Regions from separate parts of the Mycobacterium venezuelense genome, predicted to be linked through region 3. Evidence: predicted binding sites of a transcription regulator. Region 3 holds the regulator's gene; each other region holds the start of a gene.

Evidence for each region. The regulator LexA, encoded in region 3, represses DNA repair genes until DNA is damaged. The targets are predictions, from matches to a motif close to CGAACANNTGTTCG.
Region 1: a site for LexA is predicted at 3,481-3,494, ahead of cofD (2-phospho-L-lactate transferase). Genes of this name have one in related genera too.
Region 2: a site for LexA is predicted at 7,704-7,717, ahead of ACRCUN_RS04305 (error-prone DNA polymerase). Genes of this name have one in related genera too.

Annotation. Positions count from the first base shown of each region.
Region 1 is NZ_JBONDW010000002.1:75,384-85,840, forward strand. Features, by position in the region: gene ACRCUN_RS02990 (TobH protein) at 1-563, opposite strand, end outside; gene ACRCUN_RS02995 (phosphomannomutase/phosphoglucomutase) at 560-1,948, opposite strand; gene ACRCUN_RS03000 (DUF3499 domain-containing protein) at 2,035-2,454, opposite strand; gene ACRCUN_RS03005 (metallopeptidase family protein) at 2,586-3,008, shown strand; gene ACRCUN_RS03010 (WhiB family transcriptional regulator) at 3,018-3,407, opposite strand; gene cofD (2-phospho-L-lactate transferase) at 3,701-4,693, shown strand; gene ACRCUN_RS03020 (coenzyme F420-0:L-glutamate ligase) at 4,690-6,033, shown strand; gene ACRCUN_RS03025 (NUDIX domain-containing protein) at 6,030-6,569, shown strand; gene manB (mannose-1-phosphate guanylyltransferase ManB) at 6,566-7,657, opposite strand; gene ACRCUN_RS03035 (glycosyltransferase family 2 protein) at 7,654-8,556, opposite strand; gene rfbD (dTDP-4-dehydrorhamnose reductase) at 8,553-9,431, opposite strand; gene ACRCUN_RS03045 (LCP family protein) at 9,499-10,457, shown strand, end outside.
Region 2 is NZ_JBONDW010000002.1:329,136-339,592, reverse strand. Features, by position in the region: gene ACRCUN_RS04345 (MaoC/PaaZ C-terminal domain-containing protein) at 1-680, shown strand, start outside; gene ACRCUN_RS04340 (universal stress protein) at 771-1,661, shown strand; gene ACRCUN_RS04335 (APC family permease) at 1,658-3,214, shown strand; gene ACRCUN_RS04330 (hypothetical protein) at 3,303-4,358, opposite strand; gene ACRCUN_RS04325 (SDR family NAD(P)-dependent oxidoreductase) at 4,434-5,210, opposite strand; gene ACRCUN_RS04320 (helix-turn-helix transcriptional regulator) at 5,297-6,151, shown strand; gene ACRCUN_RS04315 (MbnB/TglH/ChrH family RiPP precursor modification enzyme) at 6,064-7,371, opposite strand; gene ACRCUN_RS04310 (hypothetical protein) at 7,368-7,613, opposite strand; gene ACRCUN_RS04305 (error-prone DNA polymerase) at 7,731-10,457, shown strand, end outside.
Region 3 is NZ_JBONDW010000007.1:141,944-152,400, forward strand. Features, by position in the region: gene hflX (GTPase HflX) at 1-970, shown strand, start outside; gene ACRCUN_RS13695 (PE-PPE domain-containing protein) at 982-2,484, opposite strand; gene ACRCUN_RS13700 (molybdopterin guanine dinucleotide-containing S/N-oxide reductase) at 2,570-4,858, opposite strand; gene ACRCUN_RS13705 (acyl-CoA dehydrogenase family protein) at 4,980-6,140, shown strand; gene ACRCUN_RS13710 (LGFP repeat-containing protein) at 6,318-8,642, shown strand; gene lexA (transcriptional repressor LexA) at 8,661-9,389, opposite strand; gene ACRCUN_RS13720 (LysM peptidoglycan-binding domain-containing protein) at 9,609-10,091, shown strand; gene nrdR (transcriptional regulator NrdR) at 10,253-10,457, shown strand, end outside.

The sequences.
Region 1 (10,457 bases), on a different contig from region 3:
GCCAGCGCCGAGAGATCGACGCGCATGCCCGCATCCAGCACGTGCAGGACGGCCAGGCCGGCAGCCAGGTAACGCGTCAAGCCGAACTCGTCGGGCACCCATAGACGCGGGGCCAGCGCAACGGCCCGTCCGGCCGTCACATCGCGTAACGGACCCTCGTACGGCCCGACCACGAGCACCCTGGCGCCCCGCCGGACGCCGGTGGCCGCGGCATTCACCATTGCCGGATCGCCCGGATCGTCGCCGGCGACGATCAACACGTCGAGCGCACCGATCCACGGCGGGGTCTCGGCGGCGACGACGATCGGGGTCGCCACCGACCCGCCGAGTGCAGCAGCCAGCATCGCGCCCGCGGTCTCGGCCACACCGCGGCCGGCCACCCAGATCACCGTGCGCGGTGGATGGTCGGACCGCAGCGGTTCGAGCGTCCCCTCCGAGAGCGCAGCGGCGGTCGCGCGAACCTGCGCACCGGCCATGGCCGCCGCGCGCAGCAGACCGTTACGGTCGGCGGCGAGAAGTCCGTCGCCGTCGTCGAGATCCACTGTGGCGTCGACGGCGTTCACGTCGCCACCTCACTCACCGTCCGGATCTGGGTAGCGACCTTGTCCACGATCGCCTCGACGTCCTCGGTGGTGCGTGCCTCGACGTTGAGTCTCAACAGCGGTTCGGTGTTGGAGGTACGCAGGTTGAACCAGCTGCCGCCGCCCAGATCGACGGTCACGCCGTCGAGATGGTCGATCGAGTGGATGCCGGAGCCGAAGGACTTGAGCACGGCGTCCACACACGCCGCGGCGTCGGCGACGGTGAAGTTGATTTCGCCGGAGGCCTCGTATCGCTGATAGTCGGCCATGATCTCCGACAGCGGTCGCTCTTGTTCGCCGAGCGCGGCCAGTACGTGAAGTGCGGCGAGCATGCCGGAATCGGCACCCCAGAAATCACGGAAGTAGTAATGCGCCGAATGCTCCCCGCCGAAGATCGCACCGGTGTCGGCCATGAGCCCCTTGATGTAGGAATGTCCGACTCGCGACCGCACCGGCGTGCCGCCGCGCTCGACCACCAACTCGGGAACCGCGCGCGACGTGATCAGGTTGTGGATGACCGTCGCGCCGATCTCGCGGGTGAGTTCACGCGCGGCCACGAGCGCGGTGACCGCCGAGGGCGACACCGGCCTGCCGAGTTCGTCGACCACGAAACAGCGGTCGGCGTCGCCGTCGAACGCCAGACCGATGTCGGCACCCGTCTCCAGGACGTAGGCCTGCAGGTCGACCAGGTTGGCCGGATCCAGCGGGTTGGCCTCATGGTTGGGGAACGTCCCGTCCAACTCGAAGAACAGCGGCAGCACGGTGGCGCCGGGGATGGGACCGAGCACCGCGGGCGTGGTGTGACCGGCCATGCCGTTGCCCGCGTCGACCGCGATGCGCAGCGGCCGTAATTCACTGAGATCGACCAGCGAGCGGAGGAATTGGCCGTAGTCGGCCAGCACATCGCGGTCGGTGACGGTGCCCGCCACGCCGTGGTGGGCCGGTACTCCGTTGATCACCTCGTCGGCGATCACCGACAGGCCGGTGTCCTTGCCGACGGGTTTGGCCCCGGCCCGGCACAACTTGATGCCGTTGTAGGCGGCCGGGTTGTGGCTCGCGGTGAACATCGCCCCCGGGCAGTTCAACTTGCCGGAGGCGAAATAGAGCTGATCGGTGGACGCAAGTCCGATCCGGATGACGTCGAGCCCCTGGGAAGTCACGCCTTCGGCAAACGCCGCGGACAACGATGGCGAACTGGATCGCATGTCGTGTCCGATTACGACCTGTCCTGCGCCCTCGGCCCGGACCAAGCGGGCAAACGCGCCGCCGACATCGGCGACGAAGGCGTCGTCGAGCTCCGTGCCGACCAAGCCGCGGACGTCATAGGCCTTGATGACACTGTGAACAGCCGCTGCTGGCCGAGACATAGAACTCCTTGTGAAACGGGATCGTTGGCGCCAGCCTAACCGTCTTGCGGCAACAACACGTTCACTACTCTTGGCCCGACCGGCTTCTAGTCATTGAGGTCGGGCAACACCCGCAGGTGGCCACGTCGCCGCCCGTTCGATTCCGGCGGCCGCGCCGCCGGTGCCATGACCGCGCCACCGCTGACTCCGGTGGCGGGATCGGAGAACCCGGCAACCACACCGCCGCGCGGTACGGTGCCGGCCTGGCCCTCTCGTACCGCGTCGGCGAGCGCCACCAGATCGTCTTCATCGGGATGTGTCGGCAGCGGGCCGGCATGGCGAACGAGCTCCCACCCGCGCGGCGCCGTGATCCGGCTGGCATGCCCGACGCACAGGTCCCAGGAATGCGGTTCGGAGACCGTGGCCAGTGGACCGACGACAGCTGTCGAGTCCGAATAGACGAAGGTCAGCGTCGCCACGGCATAGTGCGGGCACCCGGGCCGGCAGCAGCGACGGGGAACATTCACGCACCAGAGATTATCTCGGACGATCGCCGCACGCTGCCGGACACGCGCAGCCGCGGGGTGCCCGATCCCGAACCGTTACGATCGTGCCCGTGGCCCAGCGGAACCATTGGCGATCGCGGCGCGGCCGCGATATCCGCGGTCCGCTGCTGCCGCGGTCGGTCCCCGGGTGGCGCAGCCGGGCCGAACGGTTCGACATGGCGGTGCTGGAGGCCTACGAGCCGATCGAGCGCCGGTGGGCCGCTCGGGTCAACGCGCTCGACGTCGCAGTCGACGAGATTCCGCGGATGTCCCCGAAAGATCCGGACAGTGTGCAGTGGCCACCGGAGGTGGTCGCAGACGGTCCCATTGCGCTCGCCCGGCTGATACCGGCCGGCGTTGATGTCAGGGGAAATTCGACCCGGGCGCGAATCGTGTTGTTCCGCAAGCCCATCGAGCGCCGGGTCAAAGGATCCGATGAGCTGGCCGATCTACTGCATGAAATCCTGGTGGCCCAGGTGGCCACCTATCTTGGCGTCGAACCCTCGGTCATCGACCCAACGATCGACGACGAGTGACGCTGCGGCTCAGATGATGCCGCGCTTGAGGCGCCGGCGTTCCCGCTCTGACAAACCTCCCCAAATTCCGAAGCGCTCATCGTGCGCAAGCGCGTATTCCAGGCAGGCGTCGCGAACTTCGCAACCCTGGCAGATGCGCTTGGCCTCGCGGGTAGACCCGCCCTTCTCCGGGAAGAAAGCCTCCGGATCAGTCTGCGCGCACAGCGCGCGTTCCTGCCATTGGTCATCTTCGGTTGCCGGATCAACATCAATTTCATCGGGCACCAAACTCAGTTGGGGACGTCCGGTTGCCCCCATCGGTGTCGGCCCGGTGTTGATGTGCGGTGCGTTGTCTACCGAGCCGAGTAGCCGGCCGTCAAACCGGACCACACGATCGAAATCGCCGCTCTCATAAGACATATCCCCCGCCTCCTCACTCGGTCTCGTAGATCCCTCAGTGGAGCCCACTATTGTGATGTGCGGCCATTCCATTCGAACAAATGATCGAATCACGGTCCGCGACACCGGAATCGGTCACCAACCGAAAAATGACACTGCTGTGATTACACACGTGTTAGCTGCTGGGGTCAAGCGCTGGAACAGGAATTCATACCATCCCGTGATGTCAAATCGGCGCGTCGCAACCTCGGCGTGTCCTGCCCGTGACGACGTCGTTTCCGTGCGCGGCACCTCAACGCCTAGTGTCGGTCGTTGTGAAGATCACCGTTCTGGTCGGCGGCGTCGGTGGCGCACGGTTTTTGCTGGGCGTGCAGAACCTGCTGCGCCTTGGAAGCTTCTCCGACGACCCTGGCAACCCCGGCGAGCACGAACTCACGGCGATCGTGAACGTCGGCGACGACGCCTGGATGCACGGCGTCCGGATCTGCCCCGACCTCGACACCTGCATGTACACCCTCGGCGGCGGCATCGACCCGGAACGGGGCTGGGGGCATCGCAACGAAACCTGGCACGCCAAAGAGGAACTCGCGGCCTACGGGGTCCAACCGGACTGGTTCGGCCTCGGTGACCGCGACCTGGCCACCCACCTCGTGCGCAGTCAGATGCTGCGGGCGGGCTATCCCCTGTCCCAGGTGACCGAGGCGCTGTGTAAGCGCTGGTCACCAGGGGCCCGACTGCTGCCGGTCACCGACGATCGCAGCGAGACACACGTCGTGATCACCGACCCGGCCGACGGCGAGCGGAGGGCCATCCACTTCCAGGAATGGTGGGTGCGCTACCGCGCCAACGTGCCGTCGCACAGCTTCGCGTTCGTCGGGGCCGAGCAGGCAACCGCAGGGCCCGGCGTAACCCAGGCCATCGCCGAAGCCGACGTGGTGTTGCTGGCGCCGTCCAATCCGGTCGTCAGTGTCGGCCCCATCCTGCAGATACCCGGAATCCGGGGAGCGCTGCGCTCGACCGCGGCCCCGGTCATCGGCTACTCGCCGATAATCGGCGGAAAACCGTTGCGCGGCATGGCCGACGAGTGTTTGTCGATCATCGGCGTCGAGTCCACGTCGGAAGGCGTGGGCCGCTGGTTCGGCGCGAAGTCGGGCACCGGACTGCTGGACGGCTGGCTGGTACACGAGGGCGACCATGCCGAGATCGAAGGCGTTGAGGTTCGTGCCGTACCACTGTTGATGACCGATCCCCCCACCACCGCCAAGATGGTCCGGGCGGGGCTCGACATCGCCGGAGTGACACTGTGAATGCCGAGCACGGGTCGGCCGACCGCGTCGAGATTCTGCCGGTGCCCGACCTGCCGGAGTTCCGTCCCGGCGACGATCTGGCCGCCGCACTCGCCGCCGCGGCGCCGTGGTTGCAAGACGGCGATGTGCTTGTTGTCACAAGCAAGGTCGTGTCGAAGTGCGAAGGCCGCATCGTCGTCGCGCCCTCCGACCCAGAGGAGCGGGATACACTGCGGCGCAAGCTCATCGACGACGAGGCCCTTCGCGTGCTGGCCCGCAAGGGCCGCACGCTGATCACCGAGAACGCCATCGGCCTTGTCCAGGCGGCCGCCGGTGTCGACGGTTCGAACGTGGATTCCACCGAACTCGCCCTGCTACCCGTCGACCCCGACGGCAGCGCCGCGGCGCTGCGGGACGGAATCCGTGACCGACTCGGCACGACGGTGGGCGTAGTGATCACCGACACCATGGGTCGGGCTTGGCGGAACGGCCAGACCGACTTCGCAATCGGCGCAGCCGGTTTGACGGTTCTGCACGGTTACGCCGGCGCGCGCGACCGGCACGGCAACGAATTACTTGTCACCGAAGTCGCGGTGGCCGACGAGATCGCGGCTGCGGCCGACCTCGTCAAGGGCAAGCTGACCGCGATCCCGGTGGCAGTGGTCCGCGGACTACGCCTGCCCGATGACGGATCGACTGCGCACACGCTGGTGCGCGCGGGTGAGGACGATCTGTTCTGGCTGGGCACGGCCGAGGCAATCCAGTTGGGCCGCAGCCAAGCTCAACTGCTTCGCCGGTCGGTCCGCAGGTTCAGCGGCGAAGCCGTCCCGCACGAACTCATCGAAGCGGCCGTCGGTGAGGCACTCACCGCACCGGCTCCGCATCACACCCGGCCGGTGCGCTTCGTCTGGGTGCAGGACACGGCGACGCGTACTCGGCTGCTGGACCGCATGAAAGACCGGTGGCGAGCCGATCTCGCCGGGGACGGCAGAGCGCCCGACGCCGTCGAACGCCGGGTCAGTCGCGGCCAAATCCTCTACGACGCACCCGAACTGGTGATCCCCTTCCTGGTGCCGGATGGCGCACACAGCTATCCCGATGACGCGCGCACCGCAGCCGAGCACACGATGTTCACCGTCGCGGTCGGCGCGGCGGTACAGGCGCTGCTCGTCGCCCTGGCGGTACGGGACGTGGGTAGCTGCTGGATCGGCTCGACGATCTTCGCAGGCGATCTGGTCCGAGCCGAGCTGGATCTGCCCGGCGACTGGGAGCCGTTGGGCGCCATTGCGATCGGCTACCCCGATGAACAGCAGCCACCGCGCGACCCGGTGCCCACCGAAGGGCTGCTCCTGTACCGATGAGCCTGCACGCCTCCGCCGTCGATGTGCTCACGCATTGGCGGACAACCGATCCGACGCAGGATTCACTGCGCCACGCGGTGTTGTCGTTTCTGGCTGCCCGGCCCGATGCCTGCATGCGGGAATGCGCGCCTGGACACATCACCGCCTCGGCGCTCGTCCTCGACCACACCGGAACACAGACCTTGCTCACCCTGCATCCACGGTTCGGCCGGTGGCTGCAACTGGGCGGGCACTGTGAGGCCACCGATCCCGACGTGCACGCCGCGGCACTGCGCGAAGCCGCCGAGGAGTCCGGCATCAACGGGCTGACCATCGATGCGGAACTGGCGGCACTGCATGTGCATCCGGTGAAGTGCTCACTGGGCGTGCCGACCCGTCACCTGGACATGCAGTTCTTGGTGCGGGCCCCGGAAGGCGCCGAAATCGCCCGCAGTGACGAGTCTTTGGATCTGCAGTGGTGGCCGCTTGACGCGCTGCCGGCCGACACCGACTTCGGGCTGGCTCAGCTCGCCCGAGCCGCCACCGACGGAAGCTAGACGTCCGTCGAGTAGCGGATGCCGCCGTCGGGAATCGCAACCCCTGGCCACACCCGCGCACCACGCAAGAGCTCGCAGCGGGCACCGATGTCGGCACCGTCGCCGATCACCCCGTCGCGGATCAGTGCGCGCGGGCCGATCCTGGCACCGAAGCCGATGATGGAGCGTTCGATCACCGCGCCGGCCTCGACGCGCACGCCGTCGAAGATCACCGCACCGTCGAGACGCGCGCCTGCACCGATCTCGGCGCCCCGCCCGATCACAGTCCCGCCGATGAGCAGCGCGCCAGGGGCGACCGCCGCACCCTCGTGCACCAGTGACTCACCGCGCTGGCCGTTGAGTGCAGGCGACGATGCGATGCCGCGCACCAGATCTGCCGAACCCCGCACGAAGTCCTCAGGCGTGCCCATGTCGCGCCAGTACGACATGTCTACGTACCCGCAGACGCGCAAGCCGTCGGCCAGCAGGCCGGGGAACACCTCACGTTCGACCGAAAGTGCCCGGCCCCTTGGAAGTTTGTCGATCACCGCCCGCTTGAACACATAGCAGCCTGCGTTGATCTGATCGGTCGGCGGATCCTGGGTCTTCTCCAGGAACGCGGTGACGAGGCCGTCGGGATCGGTCGGAACACATCCGAACGCCCGCGGATCGCCCACCCGAACCAGGTGCAGCGTGACGTCGGCGCGGTGCTCGTCGTGCGCCTCCAGCAGCGCGCCCAGGTCGGCGGCTGACAGAACATCGCCGTTGAACACCATCGCGGTGTCGTAGCGCAGTTTGTCGGCGACATTGGCGATGGCCCCGCCGGTGCCCAGAGGCTCGGTCTCGGTGACGTATTCGATCTCCAGTCCGAGTTCGGAGCCGTCGCCGAACGCGTCCTCGAAGACCTCGGCCTTGTACGACGTCCCCATCACCACGTGCTTGATGCCTGCCGCGGCGATCCGCGACAGCAGATGGGTCAGGAACGGCAGCCCGGCGGTGGGCAGCATCGGCTTGGGCGCCGACAGCGTCAGCGGCCGAAGGCGGGTGCCCTGACCACCGACCAGTACGACGGCATCCACTTCGCCAGGATTGGTCCCCGGATTTGTCACTGCAACGCCCCCCTCTTCGACTGCATACGCCGCGACTTACCGACCACGAGCCCCGCGCGTACGGCCAACGCCCCCCGGATCGTCCACCGCAGCGGCGCCTGCCATATCGCGGGGTACCGATCTGCCAGGAAAGTGTATGTGCTGCGGTGATGGGCGGCCAGGTTTCGCGCCGGGTCACGACCGGTGGAGTGGCCCTTGTAGTGCAGCACCTCCGCGGACGGCACATAGACATTCGGCCAGCCGGCCCGGCTCAACCGGTCACCGAGGTCGACGTCTTCCATGTACATGAAGTAGCGCTCGTCGAATCCGTCGATCGCATCGAACGCCGCCCGGCGCAGCAACAGACAAGAGCCCGACAACCAGCCGACCTGACGTTCGCTGGGCTCCTCCCGCTCCTGGCGGTAGGCCGCGGTCCACGGATTGGATTTCCAGAACGGGCCGACCACCGCGTGCATGCCGCCTCGGAGCAGGCTCGGCTGATGGCGCGCCGACGGGTAGACCGAGCCGTCGGGGTCGCGGATCAGCGGACCGAATGCGCCCGCGTCCGGCCAGCGCTCGGCGGCTTCCAGCAGGAGGTCGATCGAATGGGGCCCCCACTGCACGTCGGGGTTGGCCACCACGAAAAACTCCGAGCAGTCGGTGTCCGGCGAAATCTCCGCCGCGGCGCGGTTCACCGCGCTGCCGTATCCGAGGTTGGCGCCGGTGCGCAACAGACGCACGTTCGGGTAGCGCTGCTCGGCCTCTTCTGGCGCGCCGTCGGTGGAGCCGTTGTCGGCCATGATGACCGTCACCGGTCGGTCCGTCGCCAACGACAGCGACGCCAGGAACCGGTCCAGGTGCGGCCCAGGCGAGTACGTCACCGTCACCACCACGAGCGGGCGGAGGCCTTCCTCAGTCACGGCGTAGAGGGTAGCGGGCCGTCGGAGGACGCTGCCGAGACCGCCGCGACGAGCGCCTCGCGCCACGGCCGTAGCGGAGTCAGCCCGGCCGAAATCGACCGCTGCGCCGACAACGCCGAATAGGACGGCCGCGGCGCCGGCCGCGGATGCCGGTCACTGCCCACGGGCCGGACCCGATCGGGGTCGGCGCCGACCGCCTCGAAAGTTGCCCGCGCTTGGTCGAATCGACTGGCTTGCCCCGCATTGGCGGCATGCACCACAGCGGCGTGCACCTTGCCATCGGCGACTTGCAGCAAGGCCGTGACCAGGTCACCCACATACGTGGGCGAGCCGATCTGATCGGCGACCACGTCGACTTGCCGGTCCTCGGCCGCGAGCCTGCGCATGATTGCCACAAAATCGCCGCCATCGCCGCCCTCGTACACCCAGGCGGTCCGGACGACATGAGCATCGGGCTTTGCGGTCAGCACTGCCCGTTCCCCCGCGAGTTTGGTACGGCCGTACACACTGACCGGTGCGGTCGGGTCGTCGACCTCATATGGAGTGTGACGGTCACCACCGAATACGTAGTCGGTTGAGATGTGTACCAACCCGGCCCCGACCGCCGCACACGCCTCGGCCACATTCCCGGCGCCGACGGCGTTGACCGCATGCGCCCGGGCCTCGTCAGCCTCGGCGGCATCGACCTGCGTATAGGCCGCGCAGTTGACCACCACGTCCCCGGCAGCAACGAAATGCCGCACCGCGCCGGCGTCGGTGATGTCACATTGCGCCGAGGTCAGCGCCAGCACATCGCGACCCTGCTGACGGGCCTGATCAGCCAATACTCGCCCGACCAGGCCGCCTGCCCCGGTGATGACAATGCGCTGCGACATGCGACCGAGTCTGGCACGCCGGTCCGCGTTACCCGGCTCACGTCCGCTCCGCAAGTAGCCTGGGCACGTGCCGATCCACCTACTCCGAACCATTGCTGTGACCGCAGCGTCAGCCGTGGTGCTCGGGACGGGTGTGGCCTGGACTCAGATCCGCTCGTTCGAATCGGGCATCAATCACATCAGTTCGCCTGCGCTCGGCGATGGCGGCGAGGACGGCGCGATCGACATCCTGTTGGTCGGGATGGACAGCCGCACCGATGCGCACGGCAACCCGCTGTCCGCCGAGGAACTCGCGACGCTACGAGCCGGCGACGACGTGTCGACCAACACCGACACGATCATCCTGATCCGCATACCCAACAACGGGAAGTCGGCCACCGCGATCTCGATCCCCCGCGACTCCTACGTCGAAGCACCGGGGTGGGGCAAGATGAAGATCAACGGCGTGTTCGGCGACGTGAAGCTCGACCGGATGAAGCAGCTGGTCGAGGTCGAGGGCGAGGATCCCGCCACCGCAGAGCCCAAAGCGGTCGAAGCCGGTCGCGAGGAACTCATCCAGACCGTCGCCAACCTCACCGGTGTCACCGTCGACCACTACGCCGAAATCGGCCTGCTGGGCTTCGCGTTGATCACCGATGCCCTGGGCGGCGTCAACGTCTGCCTGAAAGATGCTGTCTACGAACCTCTTTCGGGCGCCGATTTCCCAGCGGGCTGGCAGAAGCTCAACGGCCCGCAGGCGTTGAGCTTCGTACGGCAACGCCATGACCTTCCGCGCGGCGACCTCGACCGCGTCACCCGTCAGCAGGCCGTCATGGCGTCGCTGGCCCATGAGGTGATCTCAAGCAAGACACTGTCGAGCCCGGCGACGCTGGGGCGGCTGCAGGACGCGGTCCAGCGGTCGGTGGTGATCTCCGACGGTTGGGACATCATGGATTTCGCCGATCAACTGCAGAAGCTCGCTGCGGGCAACGTGGCATTCGCGACCATCCCCATCCTGCGCGAGGACGGTTGGAGCGACGACGGCAT
Region 2 (10,457 bases), on a different contig from region 3:
CGTTCGCCGCGGCGCTCAAGATCGGCACCTTCAACTTCGGCATGCTGTTGCACGGTTCGCAGGAGATCCGGCTGTTCAAACCGCTTCCACCGGCCGGAAAGATGACCGTGGTGTCCGAGGTTGCCGACATCCAGGACAAGGGGGAGGGCAAGAACGCGGTCGTGATGCTCAAGGGCATCGGCACCGACCCCGACAGTGGCGAGGTCATCGCCGAAACGCTCACGACGGTCGTGATCCGCGGCGAGGGCGGATTCGGCGGTCAGCCCGGCCAGCGGCCTGCCGCTCCGGAGATCCCCGACCGCGGACCCGATGCCCGGGTGGCGCTGCCCACGCGCGAGGATCAGGCACTCATCTACCGGTTGTCCGGCGACCGCAATCCGTTGCACAGCGACCCTTGGTTCGCCAAGAATCTCGCGGGCTTTCCGAAGCCGATCCTGCACGGGCTGTGCACCTATGGGGTGGCCGGGCGGGCTCTGGTGGCCGAACTAGGTGGCGGGGACGCGACGAAGGTGAGTGCGGTGGCGGCGCGGTTTACCTCGCCGGTGTTCCCGGGCGAGACGCTGACGACGTCGATCTGGCGCACCGAACCGGGCCGGGCGGTGTTTCAGACCGAGGCGGCAAGTCCGGACGGGTCGGGGGCCCGGCTGGTTCTTGAGGACGGCGCCGCCGAATTTCACTGAAGCGCTGCTGAGCAGGACCCTACGTTGACAGGATCGGTTTCACTCGGTCGCACGGCCCCGTGCGGGAATGGTGGGTGACACGTGGCAAAGCTGAAGTTGGTCGTCGGATATCTCGCCACCCCGGGTGGTGCTGACGCGTTGGCCCTTGCTGTCCGGTTCGCGAGAACGCTGGATGCCGAGGTCGAGATCTGCATCGTGCTGCCGCCCGATACGCGGCTGCCGGGTCTCGTGCCGAAGGGCGGCTACGAGGATGTGCTGGCCGACCAGGCGAAGGGCTGGCTCGACGAGGCGCTGGCCAACGTGCCCGATGACGTTGTGGCTCATGGTCATCTGAGTTTCGACGAGTCGTTCACCGACGGCCTGATTCGCGAGGCGTTGCGGCTGGAGGCACGAGCCATCGTGGTCGGTGGATCAGGTGGTGGTCTGGCCGGCAGCTACTCGTTGGGGTCGGTGGTCAACGAACTGTTGCACTCGTCGCCGCTGCCGGTCGCGGTGGCGCCCCGCGGAACCCGGGATTCCAAGGTCGAGCGGGTCAGGGAGGTCACCTGTGCGATCGGCCAGCGCAAAGGTTCGGATCTGTTGCTGGACACGGCTGTCCGCGCGAGCCGGGCCGCGGGCACACCGCTGCGGCTGGTGTCGCTCGTCGCACTCGATCCGACCTTCGGTTCACTGCGTTCCGACGACGACGCGGTCCGCGGACATGCGCTCGCGCACGCAGAGGAAACGCTGGAGGCCGCCAAGAGTGAGCTCCCGGAGGGGTTCCCCGTGACCTCGACTATCGTGAACGGTCCCACCGTCGAGGCCGCGGTGAACCAGCTGGAATGGCACGACGGTGACGTCATCATGGTCGGGTCGAGTCGGCTGAGCGCGCCCCGGCGGATCTTCCTCGGATCCACCGCGGCGAAGATGCTGCGGGTGTTGGATGTGCCGATGGTTGTTGTGCCAAGGGACGAGTTGAAGGACGGCGAGGAGCGGCAATGACGGAATCCGCATCAGAGTCTGCGTCGCATCGCGAACTGGAGACCGCGGAGCAGTCTGCCGGGCTGGTCTCCAAAGGACTGGCATCGGGTAAGGTCGGCACGTTTTCGGGTGCCATCCTTGGCATCTCGTCGGTCGCGCCGGGCTACACCCTTACCGCCAGCATCGGCCTGATCGTCGCGGCCGTCGGCCTGAAGATGCCTGCGATCCTGATCGCGGGCTTCATCCCGATGTTCCTGACGGCATACGCCTACCGGGAGCTGAATTCTCGCGCCCCCGACTGCGGTGCCTCATTCACGTGGTCCACCAAGGCATTCGGGCCATACGTCGGGTGGATGTGCGGCTGGGGCATGGTGATGGCAACCATCATCGTGCTGTCCAACCTTGCCGCGATAGCCGTCGAGTTCTTCTATCTGTTCATCGCCAGGGTTACCAACAACCCGTCGATCGCCGACCTCGCCGGCAACAAGGCCGTCAACATCATCACGACTCTCGTGTTCCTGGCGATCGCGACCGCGATCGCGAGCCGGGGCATCACGACCAGCGAGCGCGTGCAATACGTGCTGGTCGGATTCCAGATGGTGGTGCTGTTGGCGTTCGCGATCATGGCGTTCGTCCATGTCGGCCGCGGTGATGCACCGGCCGGGCTGTCGTTCGACTTCGACTGGCTGAACCCGTTTACCGGACTTGCCTTGAGTGCCTTCGCGATCGGCGTGACGGGATCGATATTCGCGTTCTGGGGCTGGGATACCTGCCTGACCCTGGGGGAGGAGTCGAAGGATCCGACGAAGGTCCCGGGCCGCGCGGGGCTGTTGTGCGTGCTGTCGATTTTGGCGACCTATCTGCTCATCGCCGTCGCGGTGATGATGTACGCCGGGGTCGGCGAAGCCGACCTCGGGCTCGGCAATCCCGACAACGCCGACAACGTGTTCGCCGCACTGGCCGACCCGGTGCTTGGCACCGTGGCCGGGCCGCTGCTGTTCCTGGCCATCCTGGCCTCTTCGGTGGCCAGCCTGCAGACCACGTTCCTGCCTGCCGCGCGGGCGATGCTGGCGATGGGTGCCTACAAGGCCTTCCCGGCTCGGTTCGCCGAAGTCAGCCCGCGCTATCTGGTGCCCAGTTTCGCGACGATCACGGCCGGTGTGGTCACGGGCGTGTTCTACACCGTGGTGAGCGTGCTCTCGGAGAGCGCGCTGCTGGATACCATTGCGGCCCTTGGCATCATGATCTGCTGGTACTACGGCATCACCGCGTTCGCGTGTGTCTGGTACTTCCGCCGCGAGCTGTTCGCGAACGTCCACAACGTGGTGTTCAAGCTCGTGTTCCCGTTGCTCGGCGGCATCATGCTGGCTGCGGTGTTCGTGATCGCCATCGGCGAGAGCATGAACCCGGAGAACGGCAGCGGCGCCGCGATCGGCGGTATCGGCCTGGTGTTCTTCATGGGCTTCGGCATCCTGCTGCTCGGTGCCGTGCTCATGCTGATCTGGCGCTCACGCAGCCCGGAGTTCTTCCGCGGCGAGACGCTGCGGCATGACACCCCGTCACTCGTGGAGTAGGTGCGGCAACGCCGAGACCGACGAAATGGCTGCTACCGCAGAGGTTTTGCAGCCATTCCGTCGGCATCGAGGAGAAGTACTCAGAACGTCAGCTGGCGACTGCGTTCCCGATACCTGACTTGCCGTCGTTGTGGGCCAGGTTGAAGGGGTCGAGAATGTTCCACGCGGTGATGAAGAACTGCTGCTTGAGTTCGTCGCCCGCGACTTCCTGGTTGAGCAGGTCCGCGGCGATGTCCCACCCGTAGTACAGGAACGATCCCGGCGGAGTCGTCTTGATCAGCTCGTTGATGATGATCTGCCGGGCATCCCTGGCCTCATCGGTATCACCCAGCGCGGGAGCCAGGCTCGGCAGGATCTTGCTGATCGGAATGACGGCGTTGACCCACGGCACGATCTGGCTGCCGCGGTAGATCTGCTCGGTCGCTTCGCGAATGAACGGGTCGAATGCGTCGAGCGCTTCGGGCGTGAGGTCCATCAACGAATTGCGAAGTTCGATGATCTCGTCGGGGATATCCGTGGGTTCCGGCTCCTGGTCGTTAGGTCGTAGGGGGTTCCACGGTTGGGGATTCGCATCGGCCTGCGTCTCGACGGCAGCGGCCACCTTCGGCGAGCCGACCACGGTCGAACTAGCCGGCTCGGCAACCGGTTCGGTCTCAAGTGAGCTGTCCGGCTTGGGAGCGGCGGCCTGCTTGGGCGTGAACAGGTTCTTGAGTTTCGCGACCTGCTCGGCCTCGAACTCCTCGGCACTCGGCTTGGCGGCAGGCTTGGTCCCCGGCTTGGTCGTGGGTTTGGCCAGTGAGTCGGAGATCGACTTCGACACCGTGCTGACGGTCTTGGTGACCTGCTCGTTGAGCTTCTCTCCGGCCTTTTCGAGGTTGTCGTTGAGCTTCGACAACGGCTTGGGGCGGTCGGGCTTCGAACCCGACTTCGAATCCGACTTCGAATCAGTCTTGGAGCCCGCGTTGGCGGCCGGCTTCTTGGGCCCGGTGTTGGGGCTGGAACTGCTGCTGGAGGAGGTGTCCTTCGAGCCGCTGTCGGTGGATTCCGCGTGCGCGGTGCCTTGCCCCGCCGCGGCGATGGCCGCCCCGACACCCATCGCTACCGCAACACCGCCGACGTAGCCGATGTACTTCGTTGACGTCATCGCCGTCCTTTCACAGCCGATCCCCAGCCCAGAGGCATCGTAGGGGGTCGGTCCGGATCTGGCAGCGCGAGGGCGTCACACCCAGGTGCCGCCGTCGACGCGAAGCGTCACCCCGGTGATGTACGAGGCCCGGTCGCTCAGCAGCCATGCCGCGGCCTCGGCGACCTCGTCGGGCTGGGCAGCGCGGCCTAGCGGGGTTTCTGCGACGATCCGCTCGACGACGCCGGGGGTCACGTCCTCCCACTGCTGGATCATCTCGGTGAGGGTGGCGCCCGGCGCGATGGCGTTGACCCGGATGCCCTCGGGTCCATATGTGGCGGCCGCGGATTCGGTGAGGCTGTTGACGGCCCGCTTCATCGCTCCGTACGCCGGCAGTTCGGGGTTGCTGTGCAAACTGCCGACGCTCGAGGTGTTGACGATCGCACCGGTCTTTGCGGTGGCGCGGATCGCGGCGACCTCGGCGGCCATGGCCTGCCACACGCCTTTGAGGTTGACGGTGTAGACGTGGTCGAAGTCGGCCTCGGCCAACTCGTCGAGCGGTCCGGGCGGCTGGATCGTCGCTCCGTTGTTGAAGGCGATGTCGAGGCGGCCCCACAACTCGACGGTGTGCTGAACCGCGGCATCCACGCTGGCGCCGTCGGCGAGGTCGCACACCACGTAGTCCGCGGTGCCGCCGGCGTCCCGAATTTCCGCGGTGACCGTCTTGAGCTCCCGCTCGGTGCGGGCGGCGAGCAGCACGGTCGCGCCCTCACGTGCGAACAGCCGCGCAGCCGCCGCGCCGATGCCTCGCCCCGCGCCGGAGATGAACGCGACCTTGCCGGTGAGCATGCCGATGTGTGTTGTCTGAGTCATGAGACCGAGCGTGCTGGCGACCGCGCAGCGCATCCAGGTACCAGCGATACCTGGCTAGCGCCGCCGTCCTCCGGACAATGGAAGGCGTGGACAAGCGCGAGTTCGGGACGTTCCTGCGCAGCAGGCGCGAGCGGATCAGCCCCACCGACGTGGGTCTGCCGGTCGGCCCGCGTCGTCGCACCCCGGGGCTGCGCCGCGACGAGGTCGCGCATCTGGCCTTCATCTCCACCGAGTACTACACGCGGCTGGAGCAGGCTCGTGCTCCACACCCGTCGCGTGAAGTGCTTGCGGGATTGACGCGTGCGCTGAGACTGTCCGACGCCGAACGCGCCCACCTCTATGTGCTGGCCGGTGTCGAACCCGAAGCCCCGCCGGGCCCACCGCGCGCCGTCCGGCAGAGCATCCACGACCTGTTGCAGCGTCTGCCGCAGGCCGCCGCAATCGTGTTGTCCGCCACCTACGAGGTGATCGCCTGGAACGACTTGGCGTGTGCACTCATGGAGGACTTCTCGGCGCTGTCGCGTCGCGATCGCAACCTCGTGCGACGGGCGTTTGTCGGTCCCCGGCCGCCGGACGGGCAGCGGCTCTACGGCGTATCCGACGCCGACGAGTTCGGCCGCACATGCGCCCAGCACCTGCGGGCCACTGCGGCGCGCTATCCGGACGATCCCGAAACCGCTGAGCTTATCGCCGAATTGCGCGCCGGCAGTGAGGAATTCAGGCAGTTGTGGGACGCCCACGACGTGATCGCCCAACCCGCGTTGTGCAAGACGTTCGCACATCCCGTGGTCGGCCCGGTGGCCGTCAACTGCGATGTGCTCGACATCGCCGACCGGGACCAGCGGGTGGTGATCTACACCCCGGAGCCGGGCTCGCCGTCCGAGGAGGCCATGCGGCTGTTGGCGGTGCTCGGCACCCAACGCATGGATGTGCCGGGCTGAGTGGCCTCGAGCCAGTCGTCGAACTGTCGTCCTTCGTCGATCGCCCAACGCTGCGGCGATGACGCGTCGAGGTAGTGCTCCAACAGCTTTTCGGTTTCGGCGATGCCGCGCGTCGTGATCAACTCCCGCAGCGGGCCTGGGCGGGCCAGCGTGAGCTGACCGAGCCGGGCCCGGTCGGTCAAGCTCCGCAAGAGTGGCATGCCGGGATCGTCGCTGGGCGGATCGGTAGCGGCGCGCGCCGTGTAGGCGGCCAGGTGCCGCTCCCACTTCCGGGTTGCGGTGAGATCGTCGCCACCGTCGAAGCCGCTGCGGGCGAGAGGTTTCCGGGCGCGTCGGAACTCTTGTGAGACGGCAGCGCCCGCGCAGACGCGGTGCAGTTCTTCGAGGACTGTCTTCAGGCCTGCGGCACCGAGCATCACCATCGACGAGGGCACCGCTTCGAACACCACTGCCCGCAACTGCGGTAGTTGGCCGATCACGTTTCTGAGCATCGTCAGCAGTTCGAGATCGGGGCCGCCGATGTGAGCGTCGAGGTAGTAGCCGTTGAGTTCGATACCGCCCGCGACGTGGATCTCCAGTACCCGATCCAGTGGCAAGGCGGCGAGCACCTCGTCGACGGACTGGCGGCGGTTGCGCTGGTTGGTCAGCAGATTGTGCAGGTCGAGCAGGATGCCGCAGTCGGCACGTTCTGCGATCTCGGCGATGAACACCCCGTCAGGCAGCTCGCCGGGCCGCGGACGTAGATAGTTCACCCCCGTCTCGATGAGAAACGGTCGGGTGGAACAGTTTTGGTAACCGCGGATGTGCTCGACCGCAGCGTCGACCCCAGCCGGGGTTTGGGCAGGCGGCAGCAGAAATCCGGCGTCGAGATCGCGGCCCGCGTGCCGGACGCGATTGAACGACAGGTGCTCGCTCCAGTGCGGGGCGCCGAGACGCTGGGCGCACGCGGCGGTCAGCGCGAGCCCCTGCGGATCGGGTGCTTCGCAGCCGCCGACGGGAAATCCCACGCCGTGCACCAGCGTGGGACGGTCACGGCTTTCGACCCACCTGAAGGCGGGCTCACTTATGTCCCAGCCTTTTTCGTCGCACGGGTGCCACATGGTCTGCGGCTCGACCTCGACCACGTCGATCAGGTGGGCGATGTCGTCCCACACCAGATCCAGCCCGGTGGTGGCGATGACGCCGACGCCGAGGTCGGGGCCGCGACATGACGGCTTCATCCCATGTTGGGTGAGGCGAAGCCCTCTTCGTCGACGACGAAGTCGGCGAACGTCTGCCACTGCAGGTCCAATCCGGAGTGGCAGCCGGGGCAACCTGCCTTGCCGAGCACCTCGGCCTGGGCCTTCTGGAACTTCTTGAGATCGAACAGCACCGAGTCGGGGGCGCTGATCCGGATCCGGTCGCGCGGCGGCAGGGGCTGGGGATTCAATTCGGCCATGATGATGCCTTTCTCGCTGGTCACCGGGCTATCCGGATAGGACGACGGTAGGAACAGCCGATGCTCAAGATCGCGCGTAGTCGACTACTTGATTTCCGCACGAAGTGGCCATGTCGAACGTGTGTTCGATAGACTGGTGCGGTGGGTTGGCACAACGGGCCGCCGAGCTGGACCGAGATGGAGCGCGTACTTACCGGCAAGCCGCGTCGCTCCGGCCTGCCGCTGGAAGACCAAGCCGGTGACGGCGGAGACAGCCCGGCCTGGTCGCGTAAGCGGGGCGCCTATGAGCCGCCCGAGCGGTCCCGATCACGGGGATCGGCGATCCCTTACGCCGAACTGCACGCGCATTCGGCCTACAGCTTCCTCGACGGGGCAAGCACGCCGGAGGAGCTCGTCGAGGAGGCGGCCCGGCTCAACCTGCGGGCCATCGCGCTGACCGACCATGACGGGCTCTACGGCGTGGTGCGCTTCGCCGAGGCGGCCAGGGAGCTCGACGTGGCCACGGTGTTCGGCGCCGAGTTGTCGCTGAGTAACGTCGCGCGCACCGAAGAGCCCGATCCGCCCGGGCCGCACCTGCTGGTGCTGGCCCGCGGTCCGGAAGGGTATCGTCGGCTGTCGCGCGAAATCGCCAAGGCGCATCTGGCCGGGGGCGAAAAAGGCAAGCCCCGCTACGACTTCGATGCGTTGACCGAGGCCGCAGGCGGGCACTGGCACATCCTCACCGGATGCCGCAAAGGACATGTCCGCCAGGCGCTTTCGCAAGGCGGCCCGGAAACGGCGAGCAAGGCGCTCGCCGATCTGGTCGATCGGTTCGGGGCTGACCGGGTCAGTGTCGAACTCACCCACCACGGGCAGCCATGCGACGACGAGCGCAACGCCGCACTGGCCGATCTCGCGCCCCGTTTCGGCCTCGATGTCGTCGCCACCACCGGCGCGCATTTCGCGGCGCCCGATCGCGGCCGGCTGGCCATGGCCATGGCTGCGATCCGGGCCAGGAATTCGATGGACTCCGCGGCGGGGTGGCTGGCCCCGCTCGGCGGAGCGCACCTGCGGTCGGGGGAGGAGATGGCGCAGCTGTTCGGTCCTGGCATCGTCTCCGCCGCAGCTGATCTCGGCGAGCAGTGCGCGTTCGGCCTGGCCCTCATCGCCCCGCAGCTGCCGCCGTTCGATGTGCCTGCCGGGCACACCGAGGACAGTTGGTTGCGCCATCTCGTCATGGCGGGTGCGGCTGAGCGCTATGGGCCGCCGGAGCGGGCTCCCAAGGCGTACGCGCAGATCGAGCACGAGTTGAGGATCATCGAGCAGCTGGAGTTTCCCGGCTACTTCCTGGTGGTGCACGACATCACGCGGTTCTGCCGGGACAACCACATCCTGTGTCAGGGCAGGGGATCGGCGGCCAACTCGGCGGTCTGTTACGCACTCAAGGTCACCAACGTCGACCCGATCGCCAACGAGCTACTGTTCGAGCGGTTCTTGTCTCCGGCTCGCGACGGGCCGCCCGACATCGACATCGACATCGAATCGGACTTGCGCGAGAACGTCATCCAGTACGTCTACGAGCGTTACGGCCGCGACTACGCGGCCCAGGTCGCCAACGTCATCACCTATCGCGGCCGCAGTGCGGTCCGCGACATGGCCCGCGCGCTGGGATTTTCGCAAGGGCAGCAGGACGCCTGGAGTAAACAGCTCAGCCGGTGGAACGGGCTTCCCGATTCGCCGGATGTCGCCGAGATCCCCGAGCCGGTGATCGACCTCGCCACGCAGATCGCCAACCTGCCCCGCCACATGGGCATCCACTCGGGCGGCATGGTGATCTGTGACCGTCCCATCGCCGACGTGTGTCCGGTGGAGTGGGCGCGGATGGAAAACCGCAGTGTACTGCAGTGGGACAAAGATGACTGTGCGGCAATAGGTTTGGTGAAGTTCGACCTGCTCGGGCTCGGCATGCTCTCGGCGCTGCACTACGCCATCGATCTGCTCGACGAGCACAAGGGCATCAAAGTCGACCTGGCCAAACTGGACCTGTCCGAGCCCGCGGTCTACGAGATGCTGCAGAAGGCCGACTCGGTCGGGGTGTTCCAGGTGGAGTCCCGGGCGCAGATGGCCACCCTGCCGCGGCTCAAACCCCGCGAGTTCTACGACCTGGTGGTCGAGGTGGCGCTGATTCGCCCCGGGCCCATCCAGGGTGGTTCGGTGCACCCTTATATCAAGCGCCGCAACGGTTTGGAGCGCGTCACCTACGAGCATCCGTCGATGGAGCCCGCGCTGAAGAAGACGCTTGGCGTGCCGCTGTTCCAGGAGCAGCTCATGCAGCTGGCGGTCGATTGCGCGGGTTTCACCGCGGCCGAGGCCGATCAGCTGCGCCGGGCAATGGGCTCCAAACGTTCGACCCAGAAGATGCGCAGGCTGCGCGGCCGGTTCTACGACGGTATGCGCGACCGGCACGGCATCACCGGCGAGGTGGCCGACCGGATCTACGAGAAGCTGGAAGCATTCGCCAATTTCGGCTTCCCCGAAAGTCATTCGCTGAGCTTCGCGTCGCTGGTGTTCTACTCGTCGTGGTTCAAGCTGCACCACCCCGCAGCGTTCTGCGCCGCGTTGTTGCGCGCACAGCCGATGGGGTTCTACTCGCCGCAGTCGCTGGTCGCCGATGCCCGGCGGCACGGCGTGACAGTGCACGGGCCCGACGTCAACGCCAGCCTGGCCTACGCCACCCTGGAGAACCACGGTATGGACGTGCGGCTGGGGCTTGGCAGTGTCCGCCACATCGGTGACGATCTGGCTCAGCGCATGGTCGACGAACGAAAGGCCAACGGGCAGTTCGCAACCCTGCTCGATCTGACCGGCCGGGTGCAGCTGTCCGTCCCG
Region 3 (10,457 bases):
CCTCGACATCTTCGCCCAGCACGCCACGAGCCGCGAAGGCAAGGCGCAGGTGTCGCTCGCACAGATGGAGTACATGCTGCCGCGGCTGCGCGGCTGGGGCGAATCGATGTCCCGGCAGGCCGGTGGCCGGGCCGGTGGCGCCGGCGGCGGCGTCGGAACCCGTGGCCCCGGTGAGACCAAGATCGAGACCGACCGTCGCCGCATCCGCGAGCGGATGGCCAAGCTGCGCCGCGAAATTCGCGACATGAAGAAGATCCGCGACACCCAGCGCAGCGGCAGGCGGCGCAGCGAGATCGCGTCGGTCGCGATCGTCGGCTACACCAATGCGGGCAAGTCGAGTCTGCTCAACGCGCTGACCGGGGCCGGTGTGCTCGTCGAGAACGCGTTGTTCGCCACGCTCGAACCGACCACGCGCCGTGGTGAATTCGACGACGGCCGGCCGTTCGTGCTGACCGATACCGTCGGGTTCGTCCGGCATCTGCCCACGCAGCTGGTCGAGGCATTTCGGTCGACGTTGGAAGAGGTGGTCGACGCCGACCTGCTGGTGCATGTCGTGGACGGCTCCGACGTCAACCCGCTCGCCCAGATCAATGCGGTCCGAACGGTGATCAACGAGGTCGTCGCCGAATACGACATCGCTGCGCCGCCGGAGTTGTTGGTGGTCAACAAGATAGACGCGGCGACCGATGTCGGCCTGGCGCAGTTGCGCCGCGCGCTACCCGAGGCGGTGTTCGTGTCGGCGCATACCGGCGACGGGTTGGACAAGCTGCGCTCGCGCATGGCGGAGTTGGTGCCGCCGACCGACACCACCGTGGACGTCACGATTCCGTACGACCGTGGAGATCTCGTCGCCCGGGTGCATGCCGAGGGCCGGGTGGATGCCACCGAGCACACCGCGGCAGGCACCCGGATAAAGGCACGGGTACCGGTCCCGCTGGCGGCGGGTCTGCGCGACTACACCACGTTCTGATCTCCGGCGAGTCAGGCGGCGGGCTCCGACGCGTCGCGCGCCGACGCGTCGTCGGCCTTCTCGTCATCGTGGCCCAGTGCCTTCCGGATCGAGCCTTGGACCGATTTGGCGAAGTCCCGCACGGGATGGCCCTTGATGCCCAGCGCTTCACGCAGCGACGGCCGCTCGGTCTCGGTGTCCTCCTTGGGCTGCGTGAGCCCTTCGGCCGGTCGAGCGATCGCGCTGAGCCGGGTCAACGGTTTGCGGTCGGTTTTCGTCGTGACCTGCTTGCTGACCGCCACGGTGTCGTCGTCGACGGTCGCGTCCGGCGATTGCGCGGCGTCGTCCTCGGTGGGATCGGTCCAGCCGGGCAGCGGATCGAGGCCGGGATTGAGTGCGGCGTTGATTCCCTCGGGGATGTCGCCGGCCAGATCGTTGACCAACTTGACCGGGTCGATCTTCGGCAGCAACTGGAACGGGGTCGGCTTGCCGTAATCGCTGCGGTCATAAGCCGTTTCGATCAGCGTCTGGGCCAAGGGCGAGACCAGGTCGACGATCGGGATCACCAGCGCGGAGGTGCCTGTCGACTCCGCGAAGTCCAGGAACGGCTGCATGATCGGCAATACCTTGGCCGGCAGCGTGATGTAGAGCGTGTCGCCGTGCTCCTGGCAGTGCGTCGCGGCGGTGCAGCTGTCCTGGGCGTTCTCGATCGCGGCCTGCACCTGTTCCGGGGTGTAGCCGTACGGCGTTTCGGTCGGCGGGTCGTCGCCGTCGGGCGCCAGATACGTGGGATGGGTGTATTCGAACCCGGCGAGCGCGTTGACCAACGCCAGGGGATTGAGCAGCCAACTGGGCGCGTCGGCGACCCCGTCGTACTGCAGCGCGATGTCGTAGGTGTTGACTTCATCGGATGTGTTGGTCGGCGTCGGCTCGCCGAACGTCGCGTCGAGGATCGGGACGGTTCCCAGGACGGCGAGCCGCTCGAACAGCCCGCCGTTGGGGCGGTTCGGGTTGCCGATCACGACGAAACTGATCCAGTCCGGGATGGTTCCGCCGGTGTCCTCGGCCAGTTGGCGTTTGACGATGCTGGTGACGGTCGCGCCCTGCGAGTAGCCGAAGATGACGACGGGGTTGTCTTCGTCGGGGCCTGCGAGGTCGAGTTGATCGTTGAGGCTCTCCACCCCGCTGGCCACCGAGACGTTCCACTTCGCGCCTTGCAGCCCGCCCCACCCTTCGAACGGGAACGGCCAGAACTGCGCGATGTAGGGGACCGGCACCGGGGCGGTACAGCCGTCACCGCAACTGCCGCTCGTCTCGACGTAGTACGCGACGGCGTTTGCCATGTAGTTGTTCGAGTTCGCGGGGTTTGGCGTGCCGGTGCCCGGCACGACGAGCGGCGTCGTGGTGACCACGAGCCCAAGGGCAGCGGATATCGCTGCCGAGAAGGCCGCGGTCATACCGAGGGCGACCGTGGAGGCCAGCACCAGGATGGCTACGAGAAGCGATCGGACTGTGGATAGGGCGGTCGCACGCACGGGACACCATCTCCTTCTTGTGACGCGGGCGTCAGCAGAAGGAATCTTTGCACCGTCAGATACCGGTCACGCGAAAACGCGGAGATTACCGCTGCGCGATCACCGGTGGCTCGTGGGCACGCACGGGCGGAAGCGGTTGATCGAACTTCTCGACCTGCACGAGCACATGGGCGCCGGTGCAGCCGCGCGCAAGCGAGGAGGTTCCGACGTCGTCGGTCAGGACGTTCGGGTTGCCGTGCACGCACATCGCGTCCGGGTCGGCCGGATCCGCCGGGTCGAACCAGGCCCCGGTCGACAGCTGCACCACGTCGCGCCGCAGCCGGTCGTCGAGCGTGACGCCCGCCAGGCAGGCTCCGCGGTCGTTGAACACTCGAACCACGTCGCCGTCGGCCAGTCCGCGTGCGGCGGCGTCGCGTGGGTGCATCCGGATGGGTTCGCGCCCTTGCACTTTCGACGTCTGGCTGACGGCGCCGCCGTCGAGCTGGCTGTGCAGCCGCGAGGCGGGCTGGTTGGCCAGCAGATGCAACGGGTAGGCCTTGGCACGCGCACCGCCCAGCCATTCGCTCGGTTCGTACCAACGCGGATGGCCCGCGCAGTCGTCGTATCCGAAGCCGTCGATGTCCTCGGAGAAGATCTCGATGCGCCCGCTCGGTGTGCCGAGGCGGTGAGTCTGCGGGTCCGCCCGGAAATCGCCGAACAACGTCAGGCCCGGCTCGGTCGGCAGCCGCAGGTGGCCGGCATCCCAGAACCCGTCGAAGTCGGGAACTTCGAAATCCAGTTCGGCCGCCCACTTTTCGTACAGGTGGGCCAACCACTGCCGTGCGGTGCGGCCCTCGGTGAACTGCTCACCGAAGCCGAGCCGGTCGGCGAGAGCAGCGAACGTGGTGTAGTCGTCGCGGGACTGCGCGTACGGGTCGGCCAATGCGCGCATCGCCACCATCAGGGGGTCGTTGCGCGAACCCGAGAAGTCCTCACGCTCGTAGGCGGTGGTCGACGGCACGACGATGTCGGCGTGTTTGGCCATCGCGGTCCAGTAGGGGTCGTGCACCACGATGGTGTCGACGCGGGCCAGCGCCCGGCGCAGCCGCGGGATGTTCTGATGGTGGTGAAAAGGGTTGCCGCCGGCCCAGTACACGCATTTGATGTCGGGATACGTCAGTCGCAGTCCGTTGTAGTCGTACGACTCACCCGGGTGCAGCAGCATGTCCGAGATCGCGGCGACGGGGATGAATGTCCGTACGGGGTTCAGCCCCTGCGGAAGTGCGGGCAGCCGGCAGCGTAGGGGTGCCAGCCCCGGCTCGTTCATCGACCCGTATCCGTGGCCGAAACCGCCTCCGGGCAAACCGATCTGGCCCAGCATCGCGGCCAGTGTCAGCCCCATCCACGGGGCTTGCTCGCCGTGCCGGACGCGCTGCAGCGACCAGCTGACCGTCACGATCGTGCGTGCGGTCGCCATCTGCCGGGCCAGTGCGGTCAGTTCGTCGGCCGCCAGGCCGCTGATCCGCGCGGCCCACTCCGGTGTCTTCGCGATGCCGTCGTCGCGCCCGAGCAGATAGCGCTCGAACCGCTCGTATCCGGTGCAGTAGGTCGCCAGGAAGTCTCGGTCGGCCAGGCCCTCGGTCGCCAGGACATAAGCCAGGCCGAGCATCACCGCCACGTCGGTGCCGGGAACCGGTGCCAGCCAACGGCACTCGCCGTCGACATCGTCGCGCAGCGGGCTGACTGACACGATCCGCCCACCGCGATCGCGGAACCGGCGCAGGGCGTCGCGGGTCGGATGCGCCGTGGTGCCGCCATGGTTGGTGCCGGTGTTCTTCAGCGCGATGCCCCCGAAGCACACCAGTAGATCGGTGTGCTCGACGATGACATCCCACTGCGTCGAGCGCTTGAACAGATCGTCATGTGTTCCGACCACGCGGGGCATGATGACCCCGGTAGCCCCAAGGCTGTAGGAGTGGCGAGAAGAGGTATATCCACCAAGCATTTTCAGGAAGCGGTGCACCTGGCTCTGTGCGTGGTGGAATCGCCCGGCGCTGGCCCAGCCGTACGAGCCGCCGTAGATCGCCTCATTGCCGTGGGTGTCGACGACGCGGCGCAGCTCGCCGGCGAGTAGTTCGGTCAGCTCGTCCCACGACACCGCGACGTATTCGTCGGCGCCGCGTTCGTGGCTGGGTCCGGGTCCGTCGCGCAGCCAGCCCCGCCGCACCGCGGGCCCGGCGATACGTGAACGGTGCCGAATCGACCCGGGCAGGTTTCCCAGCAGCGGCGAGGGGTCGGCGTCGCCGGGCAGCGGGGTGACGGCGGCGATGTCTCCCGCCGCGATGTCTGCGCTGAACGCACCCCAGTGCGCGAGGCTCGTGGGGCTTTGGCGCATGGCCGCAGTTTACGGTCCGCGCCGCCGCCGCTCTCCACACGCAGTTGACCCAGCTGCGACCAACCATCCGGTTGGTATAGGTTGGCCCACAAGTCCACAACCCAGTACCGGAGGTCACACCATGGGTAGTGCGGTGAAATACCAGCGCACGCTTTTCGATGCCGAGCACGAACTGTTCCGCGAGTCATACCGGGCCTTCCTGGAGCGCCATGTCGCGCCGTATCACGACGAGTGGGAGAAGGACAAGATCGTCGACCGCGGCGTCTGGCTAGAGGCGGGTAAGCAGGGCTTCCTCGGCATGGCGGTGCCCGAGGAGTACGGCGGTGGCGGCAACCCCGACTTCCGCTACAACACCATCGTCTGCGAGGAGACGGTCGCCGGCCGCTACAGCGGCATCGGCTTCAGCCTGCACAACGACGTCGTCGCGCCCTATCTGCTGCGGCTGGCCAACGAGGAGCAGAAGCAGCGCTGGCTGCCGAAGTTCTGCACCGGCGAGTTGATCACGGCGATCGCGATGACCGAGCCTGGAACCGGCAGTGACCTGCAGGGCATCAAGACGCGTGCGGTCAAAGAGGGTGACCACTACATCCTCAACGGATCGAAGACGTTCATCACCAACGGAATCCATTCCGACTTCGTGATCGTGGTGGCCCAGACCGATCCGGACAAAGGCGCGCTCGGCTTCTCGCTGCTCGTCGTCGAGCGCGGCATGGAGGGCTTCGAACGCGGTCGGCACCTGGACAAGATCGGCCTGGAAGCCCAGGACACCGCCGAACTGTCCTTCACCGACGTCAAGGTCCCCGTCGAGAACCTGCTGGGCGAAGAAGGCCAGGGCTTCGTCTACCTCATGCAGAACCTGCCGCAGGAGCGCATCTCGATCGCCATCATGGCCGCAGCGGCGATGGAGGCGGTCCTGGAGCAGACGCTGCAGTACACCAAGGAACGCAAGGCGTTCGGCAAGCCGATCGGAAGCTTCCAGAACAGCAGGTTCCTGCTGGCCGAGCTGGCGACCGAGGCGACCGTGGTCCGCATGATGGTCGACGAGTTCATCCGGCTGCATCTGACCGACGAGCTGACGGTCGAACAGGCCGCGATGGCCAAGTGGTACTCCACCGAGAAGCAGGTGGAGCTCATCGACCGCTGCCTGCAGCTGCACGGGGGATACGGCTACATGCGCGAGTACCCGGTGGCTCGGGCCTACCTCGATGCCCGGGTGCAGACCATCTACGGCGGCACCACTGAGATCATGAAGGAGATCATCGGGCGCAGCCTCGGGGTTTAGGCGTCAAAATTCCCCGCGAAGCCGGGTCTTGGGGCCCTATGACGCAGGTTTCGCGGGTTTTTTGGCCTAGTACGGCCATGTCCCTTGGTTATCGTCTCGTACTGACGCAAAGTTGTCGGGCGGGATGTTTTCAGGTGAACCCTGTGTGGGGAACTTTGCCGAATGAGCGGAGGGTGCATGACGAGGCCGGGTGCGAGGCTGAACACGGCCGTTCGGCGGATGACAGTCGGCGTGCTTGCGGTGGGGCTCGCGGGTCTGTTGGCGCCGACCGCGTCGGCAACCCCGGAATCGGACGCCGACGCCGCAATCACCTCCGCCTGGGATGTGAGCGGCGGTGACGGTGGCCCGCTTGGTGCCCGCCAAGGTGGCGTCTACGCCGTCGGGCCGGGCTTCGGTCAGAACTTCGCCGCAGGCAAGATGTTCTTCACGCCCGATACGGGCGCGCATTACGTGCAAGGCGCGATCCTGGAGAAATACGAGTCGCTGGGCGGCCCGGCCGATGGTGATCTCGGGTTTCCCACGATCGACGAGGGCGCGGGCCGCGCACCCGACAGCCGGAACTCAACATTCAGCGCGGCCGACAAGCCGGTGATCTTCTGGACCCCCGCCACCGGTGCGAGGGTCGTGCGCGGCGCCATCAACGCCGCATGGGACAAACTCGGCGGGTCGGCCGGCGTACTCGGCGTACCTGCCGAGGACGAAACGTACGACGGTGATGTCGTCTCCCAGAAGTTCACGGCCGGCGAGCTGTCATGGAACCGTAAGACCAAGGCGTTCACCACCGTTCCGCCGGAATTGGTCGATCAGCTGGCGGGCCTGCAGGTGCCCGACGATCCGACGTCGGCGATCGATGCGGCGCGGCGGGCCGCAGGCGGAGCGCTCGGTCCGCTCGGCGCCAAGGACGGTGACCAGTATCCGATCGGCAACGCGGGCGGTCTCGGCCAGAACTTCGCCGGCGGCAAGATCTTCTACAGTCCCGAAACCGGTGCCAACGTCGTGACGGGCCAGGTGCTGGAGAAGTACGAGAGCGTCGGCGGCCCGCAGGGCGATCTTGGCTTCCCGACGAGCAGCGAGACCGAAGGCGGGCTCGGACCGAACAGCCGGGTCAGCACGTTCGCCGCTGCGGACAAGCCGGTGATCTTCTGGACGCCCGACTACGGCGCGGTGATCGTCCGCGGCGCCATGAACGCTGCTTGGGAGAAGCTCGGGGGAGCGACCGGCACACTGGGCGCGCCGATGGCCGATCAGACCGAGGACGGCAGTGTCGTGACACAGCGGTTCAGCGGTGGCGCGATCTCGTGGGACCGCTCGGACAACACGTTCACGACCGAGCCGCCCAATCTCGCAACTGAACTGGCCGGGCTCGAGATCCCCGGCCTGACGCAATCGCCGCAAGCCGGCAGCCCGCAGGCGTCCGATGACAACGAGTCGAAGCCGTTCTCGTGGCAGTGGAACTGGTGGTGGCTGCTCGCACTGATCCCGGTTCTGTTGCTCGCCGGGCTGATCGTCGGCGCCGCACTGTGGCATCGGCGCCGCGACCGTGACGACGACGGCTTCGACCACGACCCGTTCGGCGACGATCACTACGACGACGACGATCGCTATCCGGGACGCGACTACGACGAAGGTCGTTATGAGTCGTCGCACTACGACGAGAGTCGCTTCGCGGACGACACCTATGCCGACGACAGGGGTGGGGATCGCACCAGCCCGTATCAGCCGACGGCGGACTACCAGGGTGCCGAAACCCCGACATCGCGGTTGGTCGCCGAGCCCTACCGCGACACGGCTACCGGCGAATCCCCGTTCGACGGGCCCACCGACGCGTCGATGCCGGTGAGTCAGTGGGCGGCGCCCGGCGGTTTCGGATCGCGTGAAGACGATGAGGACGAACTGCCGGAAGAATCGGCTGAGCTCGTCGACACCCATAGCGACGAAGAGGACTTCGACGAGGACGAGTACGACGACCGCGACGAATTCGTCGATGGTGACGAGCTCGACGAGGACGAGGATCTCGAGGACATCGGCGATCTCGATGAGCAGGATCGGCTCGACGACGAGGCGGACTTCGACGACGAGGACGACCTCGACGAAGTGGGAGACCTCCAGCGGGAGGATCAGAATCTGCGTCCCGCGCCGGGGATCCCGAGCAGCCTGATCGCGGGCGTGCCCGCCGCTGCGGCGTTCAGTGCCAACGACGACCAGGACGACATCGACACCGCGCCGACACGTGTGGTGACAGAAGCCGATCTCCGTAGCAGCGGGCCGCCCAGTGGTCGGCATGCCGCGATCGAACTCGATGAACCGGTGCCAAGCGCCACCGCCATTCATCTGCCGCTCGACGACCCGCAGCGGGCGCCCCAGGGCTATCCGATAAAAGCGGATACGAAATCGGGCTTGTACTGGTCGCCGGACAGCAGCCAGTATGACGACGCGATCGCTGAGATCTGGTTCGCGAGTGAGGAGTTCGCACGTACGAACGGCTTTGTACGCGCCGACTGAGTGAGCCTGGGCCGTCGCTCAGATCTTGCGGATGACCGTGACGACCTTGCCGAGCACGGCTGCGTCGTTGCCCGGGATCGGGTCGTACGCCGGGTTGTGCGGCATGAGCCAGACCTGACCGCGGGTGCGCTTGAAGGTCTTGACGGTTGCTTCGCCGTCGATCATGGCCGCGACGATGTCGCCGTTGTCGGCGACGTTCTGCTGACGTACCACGACCCAGTCGCCGTCGCAGATGGCCGCGTCGACCATCGAATCGCCGACGACCTTGAGTAGGAACAACGAGCCTTCGCCGACGAGTTCGCGAGGCAGTGGGAAGACATCTTCGACGGCTTCCTCGGCCAGAATCGGCCCGCCTGCGGCAATGCGGCCGAGGACGGGCACGAACGTGGGTTCGGGCAGTGAATCTGACCCGGCCACGTCGGTGGACACCAATGGGGTCGCCGGATCGTCGGCGGCTCGAACGTCGACCGCACGGGGGCGGTTGGGGTCGCGACGCAGATAACCTTTGCGCTCCAGGGTGCGCAACTGGTGAGCGACCGACGAGGTTGATGTCAGACCGACGGCATCGCCGATCTCACGGATGCTCGGCGGGTAGCCGCGACTGGTGACCGACGCGCGGATGACCTCGAGAATGGTGCGCTGGCGCTCGGTGAGGCCGCCGTCGACCGCGCGAGGACGACCGGCGCCCTCGGTCCCGGCCGGGCTGTCGGTGCTGCCGTCCGTGATGTCGCTGCTGTCGTCGCTCATGGCGCCGAATGTAGTCGCCTGACGCAAGATAATCAAACATGTGTTCGACGCGTGTCGGGCATGTCGCCTGCCGGCGGGCTGCCGTCGGTTGCCCGGCCGAACTTGTCGGTACCCCGCTCTATCGTTTGGCAACAGTTCGATCACACGTTCTACTAATCGAACATGTGAGCGACTATATTCGAACACAGGAGCGAATACGCCGGACCGAAAGGCAGACAGATGGCCATCCTCGAGATCCCCACCGAACGCCGTGACAGTGCTTTCCGCGCCGCTGTCGAGCCCATGCCGCGCCGGTACCGCGTGCGGGCCAACGCTCACCGCCCGGTTTCGGGGCCGCGCCCGGAGCGCCCGAATGGAGCGGCACTGCGGCATCGCGGAACCGGAGTGCTGATGTCGCGGGCCTCGCATCGCCGGCGTCCCATCACCCCCATCACGACGGTCATGCTCGCGCTCGTCGCGGCGGGGATCACGGTGTGGCTCGGCCTGGTGGCGCAGTTGGGCGGCGTGATGGGGCCTGCCGAGTCGGTACCCAGCGAGCTGGCGGTGGTTCAGGTTCAGTCGGGTGAGACGTTGCAGCACGTGGCCCGGCGCGTCGCGCCTGACGCTCCGGTCGGCCAGGTGGTGCAGCAGATTCGCGATCTCAACCAACTCGAGTCGGCTGCAGTCGAGGCCGGTCAGACCCTCATCGCCCCAATTGGCTGAGCTGAGAGATGAGCGATGAAACGTCCTGGCGGGCAAGCGCACTGACTTTTGGTGCCGCGACGTACGCACCATTGGACCCGGCGGTGACCTATCCGAAAGTCGCGCGGGTACGCTCAAGGGCGCTCGAACTAGTTGTCTGGCGGCGTGACGAAGGAGCGGTGATGCACTGTCCGTTCTGCCGTCACCCTGACTCCCGAGTGGTGGATTCCCGGGAGACCGATGAAGGCCAGGCAATCCGCCGTCGCCGGTCCTGCCCGGAATGTGGCCGCCGGTTCACCACGGTCGAGACGGCCGTGTTGGCCGTGGTCAAGCGAAGCGGCGTCAGCGAGCCGTTCAGCCGGGAGAAGGTCATCCGGGGCGTGCGGC